One region of the Agrobacterium fabrum str. C58 genome, then DNA from elsewhere that is predicted to be linked to it. Evidence: riboswitches for the same ligand, from Rfam matches in the RefSeq annotation. Region 1 holds a riboswitch; each other region holds the start of a gene.
The links. A riboswitch is a leader RNA that binds a small molecule or an ion and turns the genes downstream of it on or off. The one in region 1 is predicted to bind cobalamin.
Positions count from the first base shown of each region.

Region 2: another riboswitch for cobalamin. It lies ahead of ATU_RS04345 (CbtB domain-containing protein); the one in region 1 lies ahead of ATU_RS13665 (DUF1636 family protein).
Region 3: another riboswitch for cobalamin. It lies ahead of ATU_RS15715 (ABC transporter substrate-binding protein); the one in region 1 lies ahead of ATU_RS13665 (DUF1636 family protein).
Region 4: another riboswitch for cobalamin. It lies ahead of ATU_RS17820 (acyl-CoA thioesterase); the one in region 1 lies ahead of ATU_RS13665 (DUF1636 family protein).

Region 1 covers NC_003062.2:2,807,664-2,810,935, forward strand. Annotated here, with positions in the region: gene cobN (cobaltochelatase subunit CobN) at 1-663, opposite strand, end outside; gene cobW (cobalamin biosynthesis protein CobW) at 728-1,765, opposite strand; gene ATU_RS13665 (DUF1636 family protein) at 1,762-2,187, opposite strand; cobalamin riboswitch at 2,307-2,523, opposite strand; gene cobO (cob(I)yrinic acid a,c-diamide adenosyltransferase) at 2,658-3,272, shown strand, end outside.
Region 2 covers NC_003062.2:875,763-879,034, reverse strand. Annotated here, with positions in the region: gene ATU_RS04355 (hypothetical protein) at 1-110, opposite strand, end outside; gene ATU_RS04350 (CbtA family protein) at 115-825, opposite strand; gene ATU_RS04345 (CbtB domain-containing protein) at 837-1,019, opposite strand; cobalamin riboswitch at 1,181-1,408, opposite strand; gene ATU_RS04340 (c-type cytochrome) at 1,475-2,395, opposite strand; gene ATU_RS04335 (c-type cytochrome) at 2,483-2,917, opposite strand; gene ATU_RS04330 (LysE family translocator) at 3,118-3,272, opposite strand, start outside.
Region 3 covers NC_003063.2:440,098-443,369, reverse strand. Annotated here, with positions in the region: gene argE (acetylornithine deacetylase) at 1-882, opposite strand, end outside; gene ATU_RS15720 (GNAT family N-acetyltransferase) at 1,085-1,960, shown strand; cobalamin riboswitch at 2,011-2,245, shown strand; gene ATU_RS15715 (ABC transporter substrate-binding protein) at 2,404-3,272, shown strand, end outside.
Region 4 covers NC_003063.2:920,608-923,879, reverse strand. Annotated here, with positions in the region: gene ATU_RS17830 (GNAT family N-acetyltransferase) at 1-98, opposite strand, end outside; gene ATU_RS17825 (LysR family transcriptional regulator) at 149-1,036, opposite strand; gene ATU_RS17820 (acyl-CoA thioesterase) at 1,039-1,869, opposite strand; cobalamin riboswitch at 1,967-2,175, opposite strand; gene ATU_RS17815 (DUF1852 domain-containing protein) at 2,473-3,272, shown strand, end outside.

The DNA of each region.
Region 1 (3,272 bases):
GACGGGTGCAGCATCTTCCGCCAGAAGCATGGAGCGGTAAAAGAGGATGGGCAGAACGGACGCACCGGCAGGGAACCCGGCACAAGCCTCGTCCTGCCCAACGACACCCAGATCCGGCCGATAGAAGCCGGCTTTCGGCAGGGGGTCAGCCTTTATATCCGGCCATTCTCCACCGCCCGCCAGAACAGAAAGGCCAGCGGCAAGGCGGCCCATATTCTCCCTTCCACCTTCGCGGAAGAAGGAGAGAACGGAGGCCAGCATCGGCTTATCGACAGTTGAGGCCGCCTCGAGCTTTTCATCCCTTTCACTGCACTCCCCCGGCAAAAGCAGAAGCTTGATGCCCCGCCTGCGCGCCAGAATAGCCAGCTGATCGACCCCATAGCGCCAGCGCTCCGCGCCTCCGAGAATCCGGATAAGAATAACGCGGGCATGTTCCGCCGTTTTTTCGATCCAGAGATCGACCGACATCGGGTGCCGAAGTTCGGAGAGGTTCGCGGCAGAGAGGGAGGGGAGGGTCTCTCCCGCCTTTCCCCACGCCCGCTCAAGCCCGGCAAGATCGCTTGCCGAAAAAGACAGCACCACCACATCCGAACGCGGCTGGTTGAGATCAACCGGCTCGATCAGGTCGTCCAGAGACGAGGATGTGGTGGCGAGAATATGCATCTAAAGCATTTCCAGTAAAAGTGCGCAGCGGTTTTGCGTCCGGACAATGCGCAAACGGCTTATGTCAGGCGGCCAGCATCTGTTCGATCTTTTCGCGGTTAATGCCCTTTTCGCCGATGACGACGAGACGGCTGCGGCGCTCTTCACCCGCCGCCCAGGGGCGGTCGTAGTAGTGGTTGACGCGGCTGCCGACAGCCTGCACCTGCAGACGCATGGGCTTAGTGGCGACTTCGATGAAGCCCTTGATGCGCAGCACATTCTCGGCAGCGGCCGTCTGCGCGATACGGGCCGCCAGCGCCTCCGGATCGGTAACGGCCGGCAGGTCGATGACGAAGCTGTCGAAATCATCGTGTTCATGATCGAGTTCGCCATCATGATGGGTGCGGCGGTTTTCAATATCCTCTTCCACCGCAAGGCCGAGACCGATCAGCACGGTCGGATCGATGGCACCATTCGAAGCAACAACGATCTTCGCCGCCTTTGGCAGATGTTCGAGGATATGGGCCTTGGCCTTCTCGAGGCCGGCATCGTCGAGAAGATCGGCCTTGGTGAGCACGATAAGATCGGCGCAGGCGACCTGATCTTCGAAGACCTCTTCGACCGGATCGTCATGGTCGAGCGCTTCGTCGTTGGCACGCTGGGCAGCAAGCGCTTCCATGTCGTGGGCGACCTGACCCTCGGCCAGAGCCGCGCCATCCACCACGGCGACCACGGCATCGACAGTCACGCGGCTTTTGATGGCCGGCCACTGGAAGGCCTGCACCAGGGGCTTCGGCAGGGCAAGGCCGGAGGTCTCAATGAGAATATGCTCCACCTTCGGCTGGCGGCTAAGGATTTGTTCGATGGCGGGCTGGAAATCATCCGCCACCGTGCAGCAGATGCAGCCATTGGCCAGCTCGACGATGTTTTCCTCCGGGCAGCTTTCAATGCCGCAGCCTTTCAGAATTTCGCCATCAATGCCGATATCGCCGAATTCATTGACGATGATGGCGAGCCGCTTGCCGTCAAGCTTTTCGAGAAGACCGCGCAGCAGTGTGGTTTTTCCGGCACCCAGAAAGCCGGTGACGATGGTGCAGGGAACGCGGTCCAGAAGGGTGCTCATGATCTCTCCTCGGTAAAATCGAATGGGGGAATGCGCGCCAGCATGCCGCGCTTTAGGGGTTCCGGGCGGCCACGCCAGGGCATCAGGCCGTCGGGGGCGGCAGAAAGCAGCCGCGCGCCGACCAGCAGGTCTTCCGCATCGCCGGGCGTCAGCCCGCCAAACACATAAGACCAGCCATCGGCGCTGCGGAGCACGGCACTGAGGCCACGCTTGCAATTGGCAAGGCAATTGACGGAGCGAACGGCAATGCCGCTCTCCTGCGCCTTTTCAATGACGGCATCGGCAAGACGCGAACCGGGACGCGGTTCGGCATTGGGATCGACATCATCGCGACAACTGCGGCATACGAAGACGGTAACGCCCGGCGCTGTCTCGTCCTGCGGGTTCCCGTTTGAACCTGAAGATGTCGCTGAAATATCCAAACCGTCCCGTTCCCGCGTCACGTTAAAATTCATCGGGGTGCGGCTATCGAAAACGGTGTGCGACAGGCGCAAACCCGCTGTTCGATCTGACCGACTGACCGGAGCACCCCGCCCGGCAGACGCTTTTTCCTGAAACGGCAGGTCTCCTGGCTTGCGGCTATCAACACCCTGTCACCGCCTTCCCGAACCGATCATAAAGGTTCAGTGGCTTTACGGTGCGGGCTTACCGCTTACAGTTGCGGGGGCAGCCACGGAATGACCCTTTCTCGGGGCGGAACCGTGTTCCCTCTTAGCTTTTCCCGTTGCCGGGAAAAGACCGTCAGTCCCTTACCCTTAGGCTGAACGGGTGTAAGGGTCAATGCCGCGTGCCCGTGACCAGCGCATTGCCGGGTGCGGCAAATTGAGTATAGTCGCCGCTCCGAATGGCGGGGGCAAAAGGTCTCGCGCCGCAGGACAAGAAGGAACGAGCGATGACCCGCGACATCAGCGACAGCGAAGCCGAACGCCACCGGCAGAAAATGGTCAACCGCAAGACTGTGCAGGACGCCGAAGTTGCGGAAAAGACCATCGAAAAAGGCCTGCTGATGATCAATACCGGGCCCGGCAAGGGCAAGTCCACGGCCGCGTTCGGCCTCGCCTTGCGCATGCTCGGCACCGGGCGGCGAGTTGGCGTCGTGCAATTCATCAAGGGTGCATGGTCGACGGGAGAGCAGCAGGCCCTGACGCTCTTCGGGGATAAGGTCGTCTGGCGCACCATGGGGGAGGGCTTCACTTGGGACACGCAGGACCTCAAACGCGATGTCGCGGCCGCGGCAAAGGCCTGGGAAGAGGCCAAGGCCCTGATGGCCGACCAAACAATCGGTCTTCTGCTCCTCGACGAGCTGAACATCGCTTTGCGCTATGATTACCTGCCGCTGGAAGAAGTTGTCGAAACGCTCTCTAGTCGCAGGCCCGATCTGCATGTCATCGTCACCGGCCGCAACGCCAAGCAGCCGCTGATCGACGCCGCCGATATGGTGACGGAAATGACGCTGGTGAAACATCACTTCAAGGCGGGCGTGAAGGCCCAAGCCGGGATAGAATTC
Region 2 (3,272 bases), 910 kb from region 1:
CCAAGAACTGCCTTGAAGGCAAGGCGGTGCACGGCGCAAGGCGCACCGTGACCGGGAACGGCAAAACGCAGCGCATCGAGTTCCTCACTCCACTCCGCTGCGTCCTGCATGGGCTTATGCCTGCTGGAAACGCTTCAGGAAAAACGCGCTCAACGTGCCGATTAGCGCCCAGAAGACGAAGCTGGTGATGGTGGCGGCGACGATGAACTGACGCTCCAGCGGCAACGGTGCCAGCGCGTGTTCGCCTTCCGGCGGCAGGGGTGCGCCGATCACATGCGGCGCGACGATCAACACCAGCGCCAAAAGCACCGCCCAAGGTTCGCGGCGGAAGGCGATCAACGCAATGCCGCCTGCGGTTGCGGCGACGGTCGCGAGCCACCAGATCTGCCGCGCCTCAAGTGCGGCGGCCGGGCTTCCCGGCAGTTCCGGCGGCAGGCCGATCATCGGGGCGAGCATAACGGCGGCAAAGCCGGCGACGCCCCAGAGAAGCCCCTCACGCCAGCCGGTATTGGTGCCACGCAGCGAAATGAGGCCCGTCAGCACCAGCGCGTAGCCGATGGCGGTCAGCACATTGGCGGCGACGGTATAGGCCGTGCGCTCGAAACCATCGGCCGGAGCCCAGGCCTCGTCATTGTGCTCATGGGCGGGAACGGCAGCACCGGGTGCCGGTGCATCATGGCTGTGGGGCGCTTCGCCGGCGCTTTCAAAGGTTTCCGCCTGCAGGATAAGCGGCGTGGTGCCAAAAGCCTGCATGGCAGACACGGCGAAACCGCCGAGAATGCCGACGAGAATGGCGGTGAAGACGATATTGCGAAAAAATGACATGCCGTTTCCCCTCAATGGCAGGGGAAGGCATTGGCATGGCGCGTATCATGCGCGGCATTGTGAACGGCTTCCACATGGGAAAAGCCGACAAAACCGACGACGAACAGGCCAAGCACGATCGCTGTCAGCGACTGCGCGACGCTGGCTGTTTTTACGGAAACGGCTGAATTGGCCGTATTCAGGTTGGTGGACATGGTGACCCCTCTCCCGGCGCGACCCCGCGCCTTTAGACGCGGCCGAACGGCAAACACCGCAGGACCGCATACGATATACTTCACCACGGGGATACGAGACTGATACAGGGAGGCATGATTGCGCCACCCTGAAATTCCGCTCTTCCGGACACCCCGCCGGCATGGATATTTCCGTGATGGCAGGTCTCCTGGCTTACGGGTCAAAACCTGAAACACCTTCCCGGCATTGCCTTCCCCCTTGATGGAGGCGAGATGGCTTGCCAGTGGCATTTCGTTTCAGGCTCTCCGCTCACAGTTGCGGGGGCAGCCACGAATGAGGATTTGTCCCTATCGTGTTCCCTTTTCACCTTCCGGAACGCCCGGAAGGAACCATCACGGACATGTTATCCGTCGGGCAGATGCAGGAGTCAATGGCAGGCCTGCTTTCGACCCGCGTGCCTTGCCTCGGCTGAGGGCTATCGTGCCGGAATGGCCTTGAGATAGGCGGCGATCGCATCACGGTCTTCGGTGGTCAGATGCGCCATGTTCTGCTGCACCTTGACCATGGAGCCGCCGACGCTGTCAAATTCCGGCGTGAAGCCGGTTTCGAGATAGCTGGCAATATCGGCTTCGGCCCAGCTTCCGATGCTTTGCGAACCGGGGGTGATGTCGGGAATACGGCCCTCGCCTTCCGGGTTGGGGCCACCGGCCAGCCATTTATCGGCAAGGAAACCACCGAGCGCGTCGCGGGGCGTATGGCATTCGCCGCAATGGCCCGGCCCTTCCACCAGATATTGGCCGCGCAGCAATTCGGCATTGGCATTGGCGAGTTCGACGCGTGGCGGTGCGGCGGGATCGAAATAAAGGAATTTCCAGCCGCCCAGCGCCATGCGCAGGTTGAAGGGGAAAGGCAGCTCGTGATCCGGCGCATCATTCTGGCTGGCGGGCAGGACCTTCAGATAACCGAAGAGATCGTTGATGTCCTTCTGCGTCATGCGGGCATAGGAAGCATAGGGAAAGGACGGGTAAAGATGTTCGCCGTTCTTGGCGACGCCGCGCGTCATCGCATCGCCGAATTCCGCCAGCGTCCAGCCGCCGATGCCGTGCTGCGGATCAGAGGAAATATTGGGAACGTGAAAGGTGCCGAAAGGGCTTTTCAGCGCCTGCCCGCCGGAAAGCGTCAGCAGCCCCTCGCCCTTGGCATCGGGTGCGGCGTGACAGCTTGCGCAGCCGCCGGCCCAGAACAGGGTTTCGCCATTGGCGAGATCCGGCTCACCGAGGCTCACCCAATGGCTCGGCGCCTGACGTTCTGGTGCGGTAACCCAGGCAAAAATTCCGTAGCCCGCAATGGCCGCAACCACTGCCCCGCCAACAAGCTTCGTCCAGATGGAGGACATACCCCTCTCCCCATTCTCACCTGACCCGGTCAGATGCCTTTCGTGCCGAAAAACGCCGCCGATGGGCGGCGTTTTCAGAGGCTTCGATTATTTTTTCAGACGATAGGTCTGGTGGCAGGTGCCGCAATCGGCGCCGAGCGTCTTCATGGCGGTGGCGACGCCGGCCTGATCGGTGGGGAGATTGGCGAGAACCGCGTCGGCATCCGTTCCGAGCTTCGCGGCCTTGGCCTTGAAGTCGTCGAAGTTTTCCCAGATGGCGGGAGCAGCCGCGCTGCCTGTCTCTGAGCCGACGGGGAACTGGTCGGGGAAAGCCTTGGCATTGGTGCTGATGGTCGTCACGGCAGCCTTGACGGCGGCAGCGTCAAAGGGCTTTTCGCCCTTGGAGATGGCGGCAAGCGCACCCATGGAGCCGCCGATCTGCTTCATCATGCCTTCACGTTTTTCGACTTCGCCGGCAGCATAAACAGCTCCGGCGCAAAGACAGCCGAACAGCATGGCCGCCGTGATGGTTTTCAGTTTCATGCACACTCTCCTTGATTCCGGCATGGACACCGGCGCTTTATCGAACCGGGCGAGGATGCCCTTTCCGGATGGCGAAAAGAAGTCACATTGCGGTGAATTCCGCCGTGAAAACAGAAGTCTAGACGAGGCTCCGGTGCGGGGCCGGGATTGGCTTTATGGCACGTATCTGACGGCTGGCTGAAATTGCGCGACATCCTCAATCATTCGCCCATGCTCCAGGAAAATGCCTCCCAAAAAGTCAAGAGGGCGGCGGCAATCAGCAGAAAGCCTGCGGCGCGGCCGATGAAAATCGTGGCAGCGGGCGAGGAGATAAGCCAGGCGCGGCTTCTGTCGGCCGTCAGGGCCACGGTTCCAT
Region 3 (3,272 bases), on a different replicon from region 1:
TGCGGGATAGTCGCTCATCGGCGTCCATTCGATATCGATGCCCTCAGCGGCAAGCGCCTCCACGCCATCGCGCACCGGCTGAAGCAGCGCGAGTGGCGAAACGCCGGCAATCGCTCGCGCTTCCAGCTCGATGGCGCAATGATCGGGGATGATGTTGAGCGCCTGCCCGCCCCTTACCGTGCCGATCTGCAGGGAGGAATAGGGCGGCTCGAAGGTCGTTTCGAAGGGCCCCTGTGTCAGCTCCTGTGCTGTCGCGACCGCCTCTGCCATGATACCGGTCATCAGGTGGATGGCGTTGACGCCCTGATCGGGCCGCGACGAATGGCCAGATCGACCGCGAATGGTGATGCGCGCGGCGGCCTTGCCCTTGTGAGCGCGCACGGCGCGCAGATTACTTGGCTCGCCGATGATCGCGCCCGCCGGCGGAGCGCATAGTTCCGGCAATCGGGCGATCATGTGCGGCACACCGCGGCAACCCGCCTCTTCGTCATAGGAAAAGGCAATATGCACGGGCCGCTTCAGCGCCATGCGCGAAAATGCCGGTGCTGCGGCGAGAACCGTGGCCAGAAAACCCTTCATGTCGGTGGTTCCGCGCCCGTAAAGACGCTCGCCTTTGGCTCTCAGCATGAAGGGATCGGAGGACCATTCCGGCTCACCGGCGGGCACCACATCCATATGGCCGGAGAGGATATATCCGGCGACATCAGCCGGGCCGAAGCTCGCGAAAAGATTGGCGCGGTCGCCTTCAGGGCCGGCAAGCATGGACACTTTCGCACCGTGGCTTTCCAGATAATCCGCGATCCATCCGGCGATATCGCCATTGGCGGTTCCGACGATCGATGGGAAGCCGACAAGACGCTCCAGAATTTCGATTGCGTTCATGGCTGTCTCCGTCGTTTCAACGGCGAGAGCTTAAAGTGGCTGATGGCGTTTATCTGCTGAAATGCGGGTGATTTCGGTAGATTGTTGTGTCCTTCCAGTGCTTTCGGAAAATTCGTGCTGGCAAGGCTGGTTATCTTCGGATGTCGTGGGCTGGGCTGCCGGGATCAAGGTTCCGCGCCGGAGGAAATGAGAGCCGTTTGCTATGGAGCTGCTCAAAGTCGATAGTTTCGAGTTGCGAACCGTGGATATCGCCGATGTCGAGGCCGATCATCTGCACGCGCTTTCCATGGCGGTGGGGTGGCAATATCACGCGAATGAATGGTGTTTTCTGCGGCAGTGCGGCGTCGGCCTCGCTGCCCTCGATGAGATTGATCGCGTCGTCGCAACCGCGATGCTGTTTGCCTATGATGAGGGTTTCGCAACGCTCGGCATGGTCATCGTTTCCCCACGCCTGCAGGGGCAGGGCGTTGCGCCATGGCTGGTGCGGCGGCTTTTGGCGAAGTTCCCTGTCATATCGCTCCGGATCAATGCCACGGACGAGTCGAGGCGGTTGTTTGCCCGGTTGGGGTTCACCGGAGAAACGGAAAAAGTGCATCTCTTTCGGGGAAAGGTGCAACGTCCGGCCGAGATGCCGCCTGGCCGAAAACAGAAAATCGAGTTGCTGTCAGAAGACCACCTTATCGACGTGGCTGACATGGACCGCGCAGCTTTTGGCATTTCGCGCCGCCGCGTCCTGTTGCGCCTTCTCAAGGAAAAGACGGGTTATGGCCTGTTCGAGGCCGGCCGGCTTGTCGCTTTTGCCTTTCGCCGGGCGGCGGGGCGGGGCCACATCATCGGTCCGGTCGTTGCCGTGGAGGAAATGGATGCGATCATGCTTGTCAGCCGGCATTTTGCCGATCTGGAAGACCAGCTTGCCCGTCTCGATGCCGTGCGCGACAGCGGCGCCTTTTCCGATTTTCTCGCGCAATCAGGTTTGGTAGTGATCGAAACGCTGACGACCATGTCAAAAGACGAGCCGCAGCCGATGGGGTCCGGCACGGCGAGAATTTTTGCGCTGGCGGGCCCTTCCCTGTTCTGACTTTGTGCTGAGCTGCGACACGATCGCAATTGACGCTCCGCCTCTTGCCCCTTATGTGAGAAAGCGACGGTTCCTACAGCCGAAAGGCGAAGGGATTAATAGGGAACATGGTGCGGGCGATCTTTTTCGTCCAATGCCTTGGCTGCCCCCGCAACTGTAAGCGGATTGTTGTTCATCCCAGTGACGCTTGAAGGCGTCATGCCACTGTTTTTTTCGGAATGCGGGAAGGCAGATGAGGGACGCAAATCCGTGAGCCAGGAGACCTGCCGTCAAAATGGAAACCATCGTTACGGGCGGGGAAGCCCGGAGGAGGAATTTGTAATGTTATTTCATAACATTTCGTTTGCGTCCTATAACCGTTCTCCGTACAAGACGTCCCGCTGTTGCTGCGCGTTCTGACGCCTGCTGCTCTGGAATAAGTTTTACTTTCGACTGGAGAACACATGTTTCATTCTAGACGCCTGCCGGTTCATGCCGGCTTTCTGGCCGCCGTGCTTTGGGCTTTGCCCTTTGTCGGTGCAAATGCCGCCGAAACCACCTATCCCCTGACGATCAACAGCTGCGGTCAGGAGATCACTTTCAAGCAGGCACCCGCCCGCACCGTATCCGTTGGCCAGAGCACGACTGAGGTTCTTTACCTGCTCGGCGTTGCCGACAGGGTCGTCGGCACGGCGCTGTGGATCGGTCCGGTTCTGAAAGGTTATGAGGAGGCCAATGCCAAGGTCGAACGGCTGGCCGATAATGATCCTAGCTTCGAGACGGTTGTCGGCAAGAGGCCGGAGCTCATCACGACGCAGTTCCAGTGGCAGATCGGTCCCGAGGGTGTTGTCGGCACGCCGGCGCAATTCGCCGAACTCGGCATTCCCGTCTATACCTCACCTGCCGATTGCGTCGGCAAGGACAATTCCGGCGGCGGGGATGGTGTGCGCAATACCGGCTTCACCATGGAGCTGATCTATCAGGAAATCCGCGACCTCGCCAAAATCTTCAACGTGCAGGGGCGCGGTGAAGAGGTCGTTGCCGACCTGAAGAAGCGCGAGGAAGCTGCACGGGCCAAGATAGCCTCCGCGAATGGCAAGCTTTCCGCCGTCTTCTGGTTCTCCAGCGCCGAACTGGATATCGACCCCTATGTCGCCGGCCGCAACGGCGCTCCCGGTTACATCATGTCCGCGCTGGGCTTAAAGAATGTCATTGAAAGCGATGAGGAATGGCCAACCGTCGGCTGGGAGACGATCGCCAAGGCCAATCCGACCGTGATCGTAGCAGGCAAGATGGATCGCCGCCGCTTCCCGGCGGACGATATCGCCGTCAA
Region 4 (3,272 bases), on a different replicon from region 1:
TCATTGATGATCCGTAGACAGAAAGCTCGCGCTTCTGCTTTTACCTCACTTGCGGCGTCATCTGCCAGCCATGCCGGCGATGAGTTCCAAACATGCATATAGACGCTTCCTCCTGCCAGGGCTGGCGAACTGATCGAAAATCGGCGCGTCAGGCTAATATTTGACGCGACGTCTCGAGAAACCCGGCGATGAAATCGACAGTATCGTCACCATCTCTTAAACCGAGATGGATGCTTTTCTGGATACCGCTCTGACCGATGCGGACGGCGCGGACACCGAGTGCTGCCGCTTCCCGTCGCACCAGCCAATCGGGAATGGCGCTAACCCCGCGGCCTGCCGCCACGAGCTGGAGCATCATTTCCGTCGTTTCGATATTGCGGTGATGACGCGGGCGGCAATTGGCAGGTACCAGGAATTGCGAGAACACATCCAGCCGCTCCGGCGGTACCGGATAGGTGAATAGCGTCTCATCCAGCAGATCCGCAGGTTCGGCATGGCGTTTCAACGCCAGCGGATGATCGACTGGCACCGCGAGCACCAGTTCGTAGTCGAACACCGGCAAATAGTGGACCCCGGCCATCTCAATCGGATCCGGTGTGATCAGGATATCGATTTCATATCCAGCCAGTGCCGCCACGCCGCCGAAAGCGAACGAGGTCGTCAATTCCAAGCCCACATCCGGCCATTCCATGAGGTAGGGTTTTGTGACACTCATTAGCCACTGGTGGCACGGATGGCACTCCATGCCGATCTTGAGCGAGCCTCGCTGCCCGTGGCGATAATCCGACAGAACATTCTCAGCCCTCTCGATCTGGGGCAGAACGCGCTGTGCCAGCGTCAGGATGTAGCGGCCTGCGTCGGTGAGACGAAGGTTGCGGCCATCCTTTTCCCACATCGCCACGCCGTACCGATCTTCCAGCTTGCGGATGGTGTGGCTGAGAGCCGACTGGGATACATTCAGCCGCTCCGCCGCGGCCGTGAGGCTGCCCATGCGATCGACTTCACGCAGGATCGAAAGATGTTGCCTGTCCAGCATGGTTATGCTCCTCCCTTTTCCAGGGAAAAGGCTTCGGCCGGGTCGCGAATGGTAGCCGGCCGGTGGTCCTTGTCGACCGCCACCATGGTGAAGTGTCCGGTGGCCGTGATGTGTCTCTCGCCTGTCAGAAGATTTTCGGACCAGAGTTTTGTCTGGATCGACATGGAGCTGCGGCCCACGCGTTCGACGTGTGCCTGCGCCTCGACAATTTCGCCGATCTCGATTGCCCTTGCAAAATCGATGCGCTCGGATGAGGCCAGCACCACCAGCTTGCCGCAGTAGCGCGACGCTGCAACAAAAGCGGCTTTGGTCATATAGGCAATAGCTTCGCCCCCGAACATCCGGCCGGCGCTGTTTGCCTGATCCGGAAAGACGATCTCGACCATGGTGACGGCATCGCTTGGATCAGGTGTCTCTTCAGTGAGGAGTTCGGGCAGGACATAGCTCGCGGCGTCCTCACCTTCCGGTATGGCCACCATATGGAAGATGCCCCGCGTACAGGTGTGTTGCTGGCGGCCGATAATGGTTTCCGCCACCATTTCCACCTCGACCGTGAGGGAACGGCGTCCAGCCTTCACGGGTCTCGCCGTGAATTCGACGATATGCCCGATGCGCGCGGGTTGTCTGAAGTCGATACGTTCGCAGGAGGCAGTCACGAAGGGTGTCCGTCCGAAGCGGGTCGCCGCAATGAAGGCGACCCGATCCATAAGGGCAAGGCCGGTCCCCCCGAAGAGAGTGCCGTGATGGTTGGTATCTCCGGGAAAGACGATATCGATGAGACGGGTTGTCGCGCCGTGCTGAGCAGGCTTTTCTATCGTTGCGATCTCTGTCATCGGCTCTGCCTCAGGTTGCGGCAGGGCGGGACATGACGCAGAGGCAAAGGCACGGGAATACCTATCGCGAAAGCGGCACTCCGGGACACCCCGCCCGTGGACGTTATCTATCGCGGCAGGTCTCCTGGCTTGCGGGTCATAGCTTTGGTCCGTCTTCCCGAGGCCGGCCTCAGTGACATGATGGACTTTCGCTCGTCGCTTACAGTTGCGGGGGCAGCTTCGGATTCAGGCTGTGATTAAAGCCCTCACCGAATTCCCTCTTAGCTCCGGACCTTCGTCCGCAGAACCACGATGGCTAACCAATGTCGCATGTCGTTGAACTGGTCAAGGCATCTATCACCGGAATGTCATGGAAGCGTTGAGGGGTTCGCAGCAGAGGATCTTTAGTCCGGCGCTACGCCAAATCATGAACGTGGCTCATGCTTCAATGAGATAAAACCATTTTTACTCGATCAATGTCTCAGGCATATATCACGCACAGTCTCAAGTATGGGCAGCAGGAATGTTGCAGGCTGGAGATAATTGAAAATAATGTTTCGTATATCCTGAAGCATAAGTCAAAAATTTCAGGTTTATATCGGGAGACAAGGACGTCGAATCGCGATGAGTAGAGATTTTAATTTTGATATTAAGAGAGTTACTTTTAATGAAGATTATCATCCTTCAGAAAACACGCGTGTTACGACCAACTTCGCCAATCTGGCTAGGGGAGAGAACCGTCAGGAGAACCTGCGCAATGCCCTGAGGATGATCGACAATCGTTTCAACACACTGGCGCATTGGGATAACCCTGAAGGCGACCGCTATTCTGTCGAGCTCGAAATCATATCCGTCGAAATGAATATTGGTGCTGAAGGCAGGAATGATGCTTTTCCGCTGATTGAAATCCTGAAAACGAACATCGTTGATCGAAAAACCAACGAGCGCATTGATGGCATTGTCGGCAATAATTTTTCTTCCTATGTCCGCGATTACGACTTCAGCGTCTTGCTGCCGGAGCACAACAGGGACCGGCCCCAATTCAGCACGCCAGACAAATTTGGCGATCTGCACGGAAACCTGTTCAAGTGTTTCCTGAACTCGGCTGCTTACAAAGAGAATTTCAACAAGCCGCCAGTCATATGCCTGAGTGCATCAAGCAGCAAAACCTATCACCGAACTGACAATCAGCATCCTGTACTGGGTGTCGAATACCGGCAGAATGAGTTCTCTTCGACCGACCAATATTTCAAAAAAATGGGGTTGCGGGTCCGCTATTTCATGCCTCCGAATAGCGTTGCGCCATTGGCTTTTTATTTTGTCAGTGACTTGCTTGGCGACTACACCAATCTCGAGCTCATCAGCACCGTCAGCACGATGGAGACTTTTCAGAAGATCTATCGGCCCGAGATTTATAACGCCAA